2 regions of the Paenibacillus sp. FSL W7-1287 genome follow, and region 2 is predicted to be linked to the other one. Evidence: predicted binding sites of a transcription regulator. Region 2 holds the regulator's gene; the other holds the start of a gene.
What was found. Region 2 encodes Rex, which represses fermentation and respiration genes when NADH is low (regulators of the CRP and FNR family bind a similar motif). Its sites were predicted from a motif close to TTGTGAAATATTTCACAA; they were not measured.

Region 1: a site for Rex is predicted at 6,196-6,213, ahead of nirB (nitrite reductase large subunit NirB). Genes of this name have one in related genera too.

What each region holds. Positions count from the first base shown of each region.
Region 1 covers NZ_JBBORD010000001.1:4,038,132-4,045,194, reverse strand. The annotation lists gene NSQ99_RS18195 (glycosyltransferase family 2 protein) at 1-1,130, shown strand, start outside; gene NSQ99_RS18190 (cellulose biosynthesis cyclic di-GMP-binding regulatory protein BcsB) at 1,181-3,280, shown strand; gene NSQ99_RS18185 (diguanylate cyclase domain-containing protein) at 3,249-4,103, shown strand; gene NSQ99_RS18180 (glycerophosphodiester phosphodiesterase) at 4,199-5,971, opposite strand; gene nirB (nitrite reductase large subunit NirB) at 6,251-7,063, shown strand, end outside.
Region 2 covers NZ_JBBORD010000001.1:2,085,551-2,092,613, forward strand. The annotation lists gene NSQ99_RS09505 (hypothetical protein) at 6-857, shown strand; gene dinG (ATP-dependent DNA helicase DinG) at 874-3,753, shown strand; gene NSQ99_RS09515 (redox-sensing transcriptional repressor Rex) at 3,754-4,410, shown strand; gene NSQ99_RS09520 (amidohydrolase) at 4,391-5,692, shown strand; gene NSQ99_RS09525 (hypothetical protein) at 5,694-6,230, shown strand; gene NSQ99_RS09530 (hypothetical protein) at 6,333-6,872, shown strand; gene NSQ99_RS09535 (AAA family ATPase) at 6,862-7,063, shown strand, end outside.

The DNA of each region.
Region 1 (7,063 bases), 2.0 Mb from region 2:
TACCAGACATTGAAGGAGAAGCACCGTTCGTATCCATTATGGTGCCCGCGCATAATGAAGGGAAGGTAATTGTGCAGACGGTTCGATCACTGCTGGCGCTAGATTATCCGCATGATCGCTATGAGATTATTATCATTAATGACAACTCCTCGGACAACAGCAAGGAGCTGCTTGAGCAGCTGCAACAGCAGCATGCAGGTAGGCAATTGATCATTATCAATACGGATGCAGTGACGGGAGGAAAAGGAAAGTCGAACGCGCTCAATATTGGCTTCCAGCGAAGCAAAGGGGAGCTAATCGCGATCTATGATGCAGATAACACACCAGAGAAGACAGCGCTGCGTTATCTTGTCGCAGAAATCGTTCATGATTCCTCGTTAGGGGCGGTAATTGGCAAATTCAGAACACGCAATCGCGACGTTAATCTGCTTACACGTTTTATTAATATTGAGACGCTGTCGTTTCAATGGATGGCCCAGGCAGGAAGATGGAATCTGTTTAAGCTATGTACGATACCAGGCACGAATTTTATATTAAGACGAAGCATTATTGAGGCGATCGGCGGCTGGGATACGAAAGCAATTGCCGAGGATACAGAGATTAGCTTTCAAATCTATCGACTCGGCTATCGTATCAAGTTTCAACCAAAATCAGTAACGTGGGAGCAAGAGCCGCAGTCATTGAGGGTTTGGTTCAAGCAGCGTACAAGATGGGCCAAAGGAAATATTTACGTCATCATTAAAAACATTCCGCTATTGTTTGACCGATCAGCGAAACGTGTGCGTTTTGACATTATATATTTTCTATCGATCTATTTTCTACTGCTTACCTCTCTACTATTATCCGATACGATATTAATTATGAATGCACTTGGGTATGTAGAGACGACCATAGCAGGCTTTAGCTCATTTTTATGGCTATTAGCCATCGTGCTGTTCATTGTCGGGACATTCGTTTCTCTCGTTACAGAAAAAGGGGAAATGCGACTCTCTAATGTATGGATCATTATGCTCATGTACGTCACGTACTGTCAGATGTGGATGGTCGTAGCGGCATACGGTCTATATCAGTACGTAAAGGATACGATATTCAAGCGCGAAGTGAAATGGTATAAAACTGAACGATTTTAGCATTGTTTTAGCATAACAACAAGAATGACTTACTAAAAGGAAGCGTGCTTATGATGATAACAAAATTACGTTGGACCCGACTTTTGTTTTTCGTTTTATTGTTCTGTTGCGCGGTACAAGCCGCGTCAGCTGAAGAGGCACCAGAACAGAAGATTGAGCATAGCCTTTCCACGCAGTCGATGTCAGGCTATCAATCTATGAATGACCAATATTTTGAGCTGGAAAGCTATTGGGAGATTACTAAGGTGCTATTGCAGCTGCAGTATGATGCATCGCCATTAGTGGACGAGCAGCTGTCCAGCATGACACTTTACGTGAACGGGACGCCCTTTCACTCCTTTCGGCCTGCTGCCGAGAACAATCAAGAGTTGACTGTTGCGATCCCAAGTAAATTGCTCGTTGAAGGCGTTAATACGTTGTCGCTGCAAGGGAATCGTACAACGAGTACAGATGAGCAGCTGTATAATGTGTGCACCGTCAATGATGAGCGTGATAATTGGATGACGGTTAAGGATAGCTCGACGATATCCATTCACTATGTGAGCAAGCCATCTCAGCAGCATATTAGTGATGGCTATGAGCGTTTCATTGGCATTGACACATCGAAAGCCTCATCCCATGCAGTAGTCGTTAGCGATGAGCAATCAGCCGCTGAGCTGGAGGCTGCACTTTATAGCATTGCTGGATTGTCTAAAGCAAAATCTAGCGGCGATAAGCAGATTCCATTGCTTATAGAGGGAGATCAAGAGATTGCAAGCAAGCAAGTAGTGCTCTATATTAGCAAATTAGCGCATTTGCCAGCTTCTATCAAAGCTCAGCTAGGAGATACAGAGCTTGCAGATCGCGCCATCATTAAGCATGTACAGCTCGGTGGTCAAACGATGCTGCTCGTAGCCTCTGATAGCGATGAGCTGCTTGTAAAAGCTGGACGATATGCCGCCAACCAAGAGCTCATGGAGCAAACGACGTTAGCTGAGAAATATATTGATGAGGATACGGATGTGTTGACACCACCTGTCCAGGTTAGCCAGTTTATTAAGCTAACAGAAACGGGGGACAAGCTTACCGGTCCGATGCATCAAGAAAAAGAATATTATATCGCCTTGCCAGCGAATCAATCGATTGCTGAAGCGAGCAAGATTAGTCTAGATTTGCGATATGCTCAAAATCTTAATTTTGATCGTTCGTTAGTGACGGTATTAATCAATAATAAGCCGATTGGCAGCAAGAAGCTGTCAGAGGTAATGGCGAATCAGGATATGCTTGAGCTGCCTATCCCGAAAAATCTCGATGTGAACGGAAATTTCACCGTTAAGGCTGCTTTTGATTTAGAGATTGATCATACGCCATGCACTGTAACTCAGGATCAAATGCCATGGGCATACATTGATTCTACATCAATGCTGCAATTGAATACGGTAGATCGCAGTGATCTGCTGTTCAATTACTATCCGGCAAACTTTATGCGGGGCGGAGGCTTTAATGCGATTGCCATCGTAATGCCCGAACAGCTGACTGAGGCTGATTATCGCTCTGTCGCGAACATCTTCCATTTGCTCGGACGCTACGCACAGACAAACCATGGCGAAATCCATGTATATCAAGACTCTGTAGATGAAACTGCGCTGGAGAATAAGCATATTATCGCGATTGGCTCGTACCAGAATAATGCACTCATTCGTAAGAATAATGAACAGCTTTACTTCAAATTCGATGAGCGTGGAGCGGGCTTTATCTCGAACGAGAAGAAAAGCATCGAAACCGAATATGGCAAACGCATCGGATCGCTTCAGCTGCTTCCATCTCCATATAGTGAGGGCTACGGCATGATGCTTGTTACAGGGGCGGAGCCGCAGTACTATGAGCTCGCATCTCAAGCGATTGCTTCGGAAAGCACGCTGTGGAAGCTATATGGAGACAGCATTGTCGTAGATAAGGATGGTCATCTGTCTGCGTATCGCTTTAAGGAAGAGCTGCAGCAATCGGGAGGAATGCTCCCTATTTTTGAGCGGGATGATGTACAGAGCTTTGTGCTTTCTGCGATGCTTACGATCATCGTAGCCATCGTAGCCCTGCTGTTATTAACTCGTAAACATTGGCGTAGACGGAGGAAAAACGATGAAACGAATTCAAAACAGCTTAGTATCTGATGTCGCGTTTTTATTGTTTATCGGTGCTTGCATTGTAACGATGATTTTTATTGCGAGTGATCCTAGCTCCTATGTAACGAACATGTTTTTCTTGAACACGACGTTTCTAATTGCAATCATCACCTATTTTACGACAATAATGACCGGCTTAATTCTTAATCTGCTTTTTATATTCGGGTATGGTTCGTTTACGCTATATCAAGCGGCCACGACAGGTGAGCTCGTAGGTGCTGCCAATTACTACTGGCTAATCATTACACCTATTTTCACGATATTCATATGGCTGTATACACAGACGAATCGCATGCTACAGGAAGAGAATTTGCGGCTGCGCAATCAAAACTCCTCGCTTGCAATGATAGATGAAGCGACACAATTAAAAAATACATTGTCCTATCAGCAGGACGTGACGACGTTTATGGCACTGTCAGAACGCTATGATATTCCTTTGACGCTGCTCGTTATAAAGGTGAAATATTGGGATGAGATTAAGCGGATTATGAACACTGAGCAATTTTCTAGTGTGCTGATGGAGGTCTCCGATATGAGCCAATCACTAGTGCGCAGCAATGATTCGATGTATTTGCTTAATAAGGAAAACCCAACCTGGGGGCTAGTGCTGTTTACTGACCTTGAAGGCTCATCCATCGTTATTAAGCGATTGAAGGATCAGATCGACACACTAAACGATGAAGAATTTAAGCAAAAGTTTACTGTCGAGCTTCAGCTGAAAATTGGTGCTGCGCAGTATGATAAGCTGCAGCCTGTATCACCGCTCGAGCTGATTGCTCAGGCAAAGCGGACGATGGAGTATGATGTGTAGAAGATGGACGTATTCATAATAAGCACTACGTACGAATGATAAAGAAGCAGCCGGTTGTCGAGATTATTCGATAACCGGCTGTATCTATTTCAATCTTACAGATTCAATTCAATCATCGATTGTGCACGTCCAGGATAATCGGTAATCATGCCGTCGATACGGAATTTCAATACTTCCTTCATATTTTTAGAGCTGTTGACAGTCCACACCCAAACTTCACGGCCTGCCGCATGAGCCTCCTCGACTAATTGTTTGGTTAGCATCGTTTGTTCAATCGTATAAAAATCGACATCCAAAGTGTTTAATGAACCTAATGCAAAATAGAGCACTTGTCCGATTTTAATATTTGGCTCAAGCATGCGAATTTGAAGCAGCGCGCTTTGATCGAACGACTGAATATAAACTTCCTGGCCCATGTCAAAGGCTTGAATCTGCCGAACGATCTCATGGACTAAAGCATCGCTTGGCCCATATGGCTTTAAATCAATCAACAGCTTCGTACGCCCTTGAGCTACCGCTAATGCTTCTGTAAATGTAGGAATATAGACAGGCTCCATATTGGCATCATAGCCAATAACAAAATTGCTTAATTCCTCAAATGTAAGATCAGCGATTCGTACCGGTGTCCCCGTCATGCGCAGCAAGGTTTGATCATGATGAAGCACAGCAATTCCATCCTTTGTCATTTGTACATCAATCTCAACGGACTGATAGCCTTTTTCGATCGCATCGATAATAGAAGGCAACGAATTTTCAGGCGCATGTTCAGTATCACCTCGATGTGCTGAAATCACCACCGTCCATTTAGCATAAACGAGATTGTCATTCGCTCTGAAACCGATATAAAGAGCTAAGCTTAGGTACACAATGGCTATTACTACAAACCATAAGTGTGGGCGATTTATCCTTTTCAAGGAAGCGAAGAATCGTTTTTCCAAACGACCTAACTTGCTGCGATAAACATAGGCGCTATCTTGCGGCTTCTTTCCTTGGCTGTAGCCGAAATAATAAAATAAACGAGTCAACACGATGATATTAATAGGAATGACTAGCAACGTGAACATATACGTCAAAATTGTCGATAGCGTTAACGAGTAATGATTGGAGAAGGCTTTAAATAAATCAATATTTAACCACACCGGCAAATAAGAGAGTGTAGTAATAACGAGAAAGCTGCCCCCAACTACAGCTCCGTTCAGCAAGGCCAGAGCGACAAACAGCCGCAAGCGTCTTCCCCGCGTCAACGCCTGACTGCTGCGAATGGCTTCCGTAATGGTCTTACCCTCCAACATAATAAAATGCAGCACAAACACCCAGCGCAGTACAATATACAACAATATTAAAACGAGTGCGACGTATATAAAAGTCATCGTAGTTGAAGCATCGATCACTTGATTTTGAAAGAAGATAGGCAGATTAAATAATGCATAAAATGATTCTGAAAATGGAGAATCAATAAACGGTATCAGTAAAAGTAGAAAAAACAATAACTGTACAAAACCAAATCCGAGCAGCCGCGGTGTTCTGCGCAGCGTCGTCAACAAAGCATCAGTAATCGTAATATCTTTGCTAAAGTATGCTTGCTGGACGATGATAACAATTACACATAGCTCAATAAATAAGGCAAAGGAAGAGAGTAGACCAATCAAAACTAACCCGGTCACACCCTCATAACTCATGCCAATTCGGTATACTTCCCCATTGAGCAAGGAGCCTGATCCTACTACCATCAATATTCTATTAAAGAGTAAGGTGATGACTGGAATAATGACAAAGCTTGTAAGCAGCATAAAAAAGTATTCAAATACAAGTAGTTTCTTATAAGAGGATCGAAAGTCTTGCAGACTTCTCCCTAGTAGTTTCAGCATGTCGAATCATCCTATCTGCTCAATAGATTCTCTAGTCTATGTTATTTTGCTATGCAAATTTTTTTCCTGTCAAGAACTTTTACTAATTTAGTATAAAGAACTAGTCTTTTAGCACCTTTTAGCACCAAATTCTATTTCATCAGGATAGGGATTTGTCATAATCAACAATTAGGGAGTTCCCTAATATACGAACGCAAAAAGGAATGCTATCATTAAAACATGAAATGTGAAAAGATTCACAATAAGTAAGTGATATTTTTCACTAATAGGAGGTACGCAATGATGAAAGAGAGACTATTACTTATTGGCAATGGGATGGCTGGTGTAAGAACGATTGAGGAAATATTGGAGCGAGACTCCTCAAAATATGAAATCACCATTATCGGTGAAGAAAAATATACGAACTACAATCGGATTATGCTGTCCAACGTGCTGCAAAACAAAATGACGGTAGATGAAATCATTACGAATCCGATGCAATGGTATGAAGAGAACAATATTAAGCTTGTCAATCATGATCCAGCAGTAGCGATGGATACTGAACGGAAAGAAGTAACGACAGAAAGCGGCTTAAAGCTCGCTTATGATAAATGTATTATTGCAACAGGCTCACGTGCCTTTATATTACCGATTGAAGGCTCACAGCTCGAAGGGGTTATCGGCTTCAGAACGATCGATGATACACTTCTCATGCTTGAGCAAGCGAAAAAGTTTAAGCGTGCTGCTGTTATTGGCGGTGGCTTGCTTGGTCTTGAGGCTGCGAAAGGTCTCGTTGATCAAGGCATGGAGGTTACCGTTATTCATTTGGAAAAATGGCTAATGGAAACACAATTGAATGAACCTGCGGGTAACCTGCTGAAAAAGGATCTAGAGAAGCAGGGCATTCAGTTTCTAATGGAGAAGAAAACAACGCGCATTATCGGCACAACGAGAGTAGAAGGACTTGAATTTAGTGATGGGACGACGCTGGAAGCAGATGTCGTCATTATGTCAGTTGGTATTCGCCCTGTGACGCAGCTTGCGAAGGATGCAGGCTTAACGGTCGAGCGCGGGATCGTTGTGAATGATTTTATGGAAACAAGTGCAGCTGAT
Region 2 (7,063 bases):
GCGGTATGATCAACGAACTGTTTTCATCCATGCATGAGCTTCTTGACCACATTACACAGCATTATAAGGATGCTGATGAAGATCAAAGAGAAGATTACTGTGATTCCATTGGACAGCTTAAGGAAACGAATGACAAGATACTGGATCATTACGTTGCTGTCGAAGAGAAAATTGCTCTGTTTTTCGAGCTTTATCGAGACATTGAAGAGCAGGAGGAGTCAGAAGATGAGGTTAGGCAGGAAAAGCTTAGCAGCAGCCCGTTTGCAGCTTCCAGCATAATGCCTCAGGAACAGCATCACACAAGCCTACAACAACTATTGTACGAGGCTATCCAAGCTGAGCAAGAGCACGTTCATGAGCAGGAAATGCCATATGTAAATGTTTATTCGATTGATCAGCAGAACGATGGTATACTATGTAATGAATGTGATTTATTTGTTTCCGCTGAGCATGAGCTTGCACTTGATCAGGCTCAGGGTTACTACAAGCTGTTCATGTTTGCAGAAGCAGCTTCAATATTGAATATGATTATTACTGAGCAGCCTGAATGCAATATCGCAAGGCTATATTATGGAATGAGCTTAATGCACCTGCGCAACTGGAATGAAGCGCAAAGACAGTTTCAGCTGCTTTCTGTATTAAGCGACTTTCCCAAATGGCTCGCGCTAAGCTACAACGCGCTAGGCTGTATTCAGGCAATTAAGCTGAATATGAATCAGGCTGAATTATTATTCAATAAAGCGTATCAGCTGTATCCACAGTTTGAGGATCCGCTTAAAAATTTGCAAAGCTGCAGGCAAGCATCGCTCAAACAGCTATCACTATATTTTGGAAGCACAGAGCTGTGCTGTATGTGAGAGGAACGGTAAAGGAATGAAATATGCCATTTTGGATTTGGAAACAACGGGCCATAGCGTGTTGGACCAAATTATACAAATTGGGTTAGTGGTTGTATCGGACGAACTAGAGATTGTTGATACATTCAGCACATATGTAAAGCCTACTGTTGAAATTCCTCTGTTTATAACGAATTTGACAGGAATTCAGCAAGCGGATGTGCAGGATGCACCGGATATTAATGACGCTTTGCTCGAGGTCATTCCGCGAATCGACGATGCCGTTCTTGTCGCTCATAATGTTGGCTTTGATGCCAACTTCTTAAATCATGCCTTAGATCAATGTGGCTATCTGCCTTTCTCAGGAAGACGGTTAGACACTATGGAATTATTACGTATATTATTCCCATCGATTACTTCTTATCAGCTCGGAACTGCAGCTGAACAGCTTGGCATTGTCCACGAGCAGCACCACCAGGCGGATGCTGATGCTATGGCAACCGCTGAAATTTTCATTCAATGTGTTCAGAAGCTACGTTCCTTGCCGCTGCTCACCCTGCAGCGGCTATCTTCATTTTTTGATGAGAGTAAAGATATTGGGTGGTTTATGAGATACAATGAGGGACTCGTGGAGCAGGGGGTTGTATTCGAATCTGCTGAGTTCGATTATCATCGCCAATTTGCACTGAAAGCGAAGCCTTGGCAAGAAGAGACATCCGTTCGTGATGCCGAGCATGCCAACGATTACTTCGAGCAGAATAAAAGCTTTGAGGACTACATGAACGATGTGCAGGAGCGCTTTCGGGAGCTTTATGAGCATTACGAGGAAAGAAAGCCACAGCTGCAAATGTTTGATGAGGTCTATGAAGCACTTAGTAAGCAAAAGCATTTGCTAATTGAGGCAGGGACTGGAACAGGGAAATCACTTGGTTATCTCATTCCTTCCCTATATTACGGTATACAGGCCGAAGAAAAGGTCGTCGTAAGCACGCATACGATCAACCTGCAGGAGCAGCTGCGCAATCGAGACATTCCACTGCTCAATGAAGTACTGCCGTTTCCCATTCGTGCCTCGCTTCTAAAGGGTAGAAGCAATTATCTATGTATGCGGAAATTTGAGCACAAGCTTAACTTGCTTGATTTTATTGCACCAGTTGATGATCCTATCACTGCTGCACAAATGGTTGTATGGCTGACGGAAACAGAGAATGGCGATCAGGAAGAGCTAAATCTTGGTCTTAGAGGGCAGGATTTCTGGGGAACGGTATCAAGTGATGCAGATTCATGCTTAAATCGCGCTTGTCCTTGGTTTAAGCGCTGCTATTATCATCGTGCAAAGCATGAGGCTAATATTGCCGATGTTTGCATTACGAACCACTCGATGATTTTTACAGATATTCAAGCGGACCATCGTCTATTGCCATCATACCGTTACCTTGTACTGGACGAGGCACATCATCTTGAGGAGGTAGCAAGCAAGCATCTTGGAAACCAAGTAAGCTATTTCTCGTATATTCATGCAATGAGCTCGCTATTTAAAGATACTCGTACCGGTTTGCTTCCATCTCTACGTGTGAAAATCGCTGAAGAGGGCGATGACCATACCGCTGCCTGGAATGAAACGATTGACAGTGCGTATCCTGGTTTACAGACGATTAAGGAGTATTGGGATCAACTGTTCGAAGCGCTATATGACGTTGTTGTTCAACATGCCCAGCAAGCGTCTGATGCACCTTCTGAACAGGCTGGGGGACTTGTTTTTCGATTGAGCCGCAATGACCTTCCAGAGCAATGGACAAAGATCGTAGAAAGTGAGCAAGAGGTATATCTACAGTTGAATCGGTTCTCTAAGGCGCTGGAGAAAATGTCTTCTGATATGAAGGAACGACTTGATGAGGATTTAGTATTGTCTGGATTACTGACGGATTTGAACGGCGTAGTGAGAGATCTGCAACGTTTGAAGGATGAGCTGCGTCAGTTTATTAAGCTTGAGCTCGACGATTATGTCTATTGGTTAGAGGGGACACAGGCTTACAAGCATCGTTCACTGCAGCTTATGTCTTCACCTACAGATGTAAGCGGCTTGTTAAGAAAGTATTTGTTTGACGTGAAGGAAAGCGTCGTAATGACATCTGCCACACTGTCCATTCAGAAAAACTTCACCTATATAAAGGAACAGCTTGGTCTAGATAGCTACGGAGACGAGGAAGAACATCGGCTGAATGAAGTGATACTTGAATCACCATTTAACTATCGTAAGCAGGCGCTCGTTATTATACCACGCGATTTTCCGGTGCTTAAGGGAGCCAACGTTCCGAGTGATTATTTAGAGAAGCTAGTGCAATCGATTCATGATAACGCTCTGCTGCTAGGCGGAAAAATGCTCGTTTTGTTTACTTCTTATCGTATGCTTAAGCAAGTATATGATCCACTGAAGGAGCTGTTAGAGCCAAAGCATATTACCGTTTTAGGACAAGGCATTGATAGCAACAATCGTACAAAACTGACCAGACGTTTTCTACAGCAGCAATCCTCTATTTTGCTTGGTACAAGCAGTTTTTGGGAAGGTGTAGATATACCAGGAGAAGCATTGCAATGTTTGGCGATCGTGCGCTTACCATTTCAACCGCCTAACCACCCATTAATCGAAGCGAAATCGGAGCTTCTGCTTCGTCAGAAGAAAAATCCATTTATGAAGCTTTCAATTCCACAGGCTGTGATCCGTTTCAAGCAAGGATTCGGTCGTCTTGTACGGACAGCGTCGGATAAAGGCATTGTTATTCTTTATGATACACGAGTTATTGAATCCTATTACGGAAAGCATTTCCTGTATTCATTGCCTGGACCTAAGATTGAAACGATGCATACGGATCAAATGGTACAGCGAATGGACCAATGGTTGAAGGAGGTTGAATAAATGAAGCAAGTGAAAATTTCAGATGCTGTAGTTAAGCGTCTGCCTATTTATCTACAAGTGCTCAATGAGCTAAAGGCTCGAGAAATTAAAACGATCTCCTCGCAGGAGCTAGGCTCGCGCTTGGAGTTTAATCCTGCACAAATTCGGAAGGATCTCGCTTATTTTGGGGATTTCGGTCGAAAAGGAATTGGCTATGAAGTGGATTACTTGATTGATAAAATTCGTCACATACTTAAAATCAATCGCACGATAAAGGTCGCACTTGTCGGAGCGGGTAATCTTGGTCATGCTTTGTGTAATTATAATAAATACAGCAACGACAATATGCAGATCGTTGCTGTATTCGATGCACAGGAGCAAAAAATCGGTACGAAAATTAACAGCTTAACGGTACAGCCTATGGAAGAGCTTGCAGAAACAATTCAGCAGCAAAATATACGAATTGGGATCATTACAGTTCCTGCACAGGAAGCTCAGAACGTAGCAAATATGCTTATAGCTGGTGGTATAGAAGGTATCCTCAATTTTGCACCAACCATTTTAAGAGCTCCAGAGGAAGTACGAGTGCAGCATGCGGACTTTACAAAGGAGCTGCTAAGCCTTGGCTATTATTTGAACAATAAAGAGGAGGACCAAGATGAATCGTCTATGGATTAAGGATGGAGCATTTATTACAATGTCTGCACAGCAGCCACAGGTTCTGCAAGGACATATGATCGTTGAAGATGGCATCATTCAGTATGTTGGGGCTGCAGAGCCTAGTGCTGAACTTCAAGCAGGCAGTGAGGTTGTGAATGGCCAAGGTCTATTGTTTATGCCTGGTCTTGTTAACACGCATGGTCATGCAGCGATGAGCTTGCTTCGCGGTTATTCCGATGACCAAAACCTTCAAGTATGGCTTGCTGAAAAAATGTGGCCGATGGAAGCCAAATATACAGAGCAGGATACGAGAGTGGGCGGCAAGCTTACCATTGCAGAGATGCTGTTAAGCGGTACAACTACGTTCGTAGATATGTACGATCGCATGGAAATCATTGCAGAGGCAACGATCGAAGCAGGACTACGAGGCTTTCTAACACGCGGTGTAATCGGACTATGTTCAGAGGAAGAGCAGAACGAAAAGCTTAACAACTCTGTTGCATTCGCTAGAGAATGGAATGGTGCAGGAAACGGTAGAATTCGTACGATGCTTGCTCCTCATGCTCCTTATACGTGTCCGCCTCAATATATCGAGCGTTTTGTGCAAGCAGCTCATGATTATGATCTGCCGTTACATACGCATATGTCTGAAACGGCAGCTGAGGTTCAGCAAAATGTAGATGAGTATGGTGCACGTCCTGTTGAGCATTTAGAGAAGCTTGGTTTCTTCACACGCCCAGCTTTGCTGGCGCATGCTGTGCATTTGACGGATGAGGAAATCACAAAGCTTGCTGAGCTAAATGCATCAATTTCTCATAATCCGATTAGTAATCTTAAGCTTGCAAGTGGGGTCGCTCGCGTGCCTGAGCTGCTACGTGCAGGCGTTAAGCTGTCGCTAGGTACGGATAGTGTTGCGAGCAACAACAATATGGATCTGTTCCAAGAAATTCGTGCTGCTGCCTTACTGCACAAAGGCGTATCAGGTGATCCAACTGCAGTACCTGCTTATACAGCCCTTGAGCTTGCAACCTCTCGTGGTGCTGAGGCGATCTGGCATGATCATATTGGAGTTCTGGAGGCTGGGAAAGCTGCAGACTTTATTGCTCTTAATATCGATCAGCCACACTTCTTCCCACGTACAGATCTTGTGTCGCATGTTGTATATGCTGCAAGTGGTAGAGATGTTGAGCATGTATGGGTAGCTGGAAAACAGCTCGTGAAGCATAGACAATTGTTAACGATGGACGAGGAGAAAATTCGTTTCGAAGCTCAGGCTAGCTTTGAGCGATTGTTAACCTAGGATGAGAGCGATAGAAAAAAAGCGACCACCATTTATGACTCGTCGAAAATGGACGGTGCTTACCCTTTTCTTAATATTATTGATCATTGTAGGAATCATCTTTTTCTATCGCTATATTCATAAGGGCATTTGGCAGGAAACGAGCGAGATGCGTGAAGTGATTGAACAAGCTTCACTCTATAATCTCGATGAACAATATGTGCTTAACAAGTACATATGGGAGGATCGGTATTGGATCTTGCTTGCTCAATCTAATGTAAGCGAAGAGATGATATACTCTGCTTGGTCAACCCAGGAGCAGCTCGCTGAGCTTCCTTATGAAGAAGCGATGACGAAAGAAGAGATGCTGGCTCATGTAGAAGCATCAAAGCCTTATGCGCAGAACATTAAGCTTCAGCCAGGCTATATGTATGGTCAATTAGTATGGGAAATAAAGTATAAGGACACCGCAACGGAACATCTTAAAATTGCATTCTACCGTATGACAGATGGTAATTTTATCGATGAATATACGATACCAAAGGAAACAAGACCTTAAACGGCTTGTTTCCTTTTTTTATATAATTAAAGTTGATAGCAAAAATGATATACTAATTGATATACGAATGATCTATCAAATTTATATAATAGAGGTGTAAACATGAAAGATATGAAGCTAAAACCGATGGCTGTTACATTTATTGTTTGCTTGGCTTTGCTTATTGGCGGCGGCTTTACGTATCAATACGTTGCACAGGAGAAGCCGCTTCAGCAATCGTTGGAGCAAGCACAGTTTTCTAATATTCAATTATCAGGTAATAAAAATGAAGGATATATCGTTACGCTTGATGTTATAGATGGGAATACACTAGCACTTGCTGCTGAGGAAGCAAGAAATATTTTAAGTGATTATAAGATTGAACCAGTAAGTTATACGATTCAGCTTAAGCAAGAATCTACTAGCCTAGAGAAGGTATGGCAAGACCATTTATTCGAAATAGCAGAAATTATGGCGAATAAAAACTATTCTAAGCTTCCCGAACTGATGCATAGCATCGAAGCATCACATGAGCACGTAGAGGCTTCGGCAAGCATGGATCAACAAAATGTGTATATTTCACTCGTAGCTGATAATCAGCGCTTTGATCAAATTTTGCCTTTAGATGGAGGCACGATGGGAGTGTGGAATAATGAAGAATAATTGGAAAGAGCTGCTTATTGGTATCGTGGCTGCAGCGGCAATATATACGATTGGTTACACTGTTCATATAGGAGCAGCAGTGTTGGTCACAGTGTTGTTTTCGGCTATTTTTGTTATGAATCGTAATGGCAAGGGCGTTAAAAGCTTAGCAAGCTTGAAAAACAAAAAAAGTGTTGCGATTAAGCAGATTA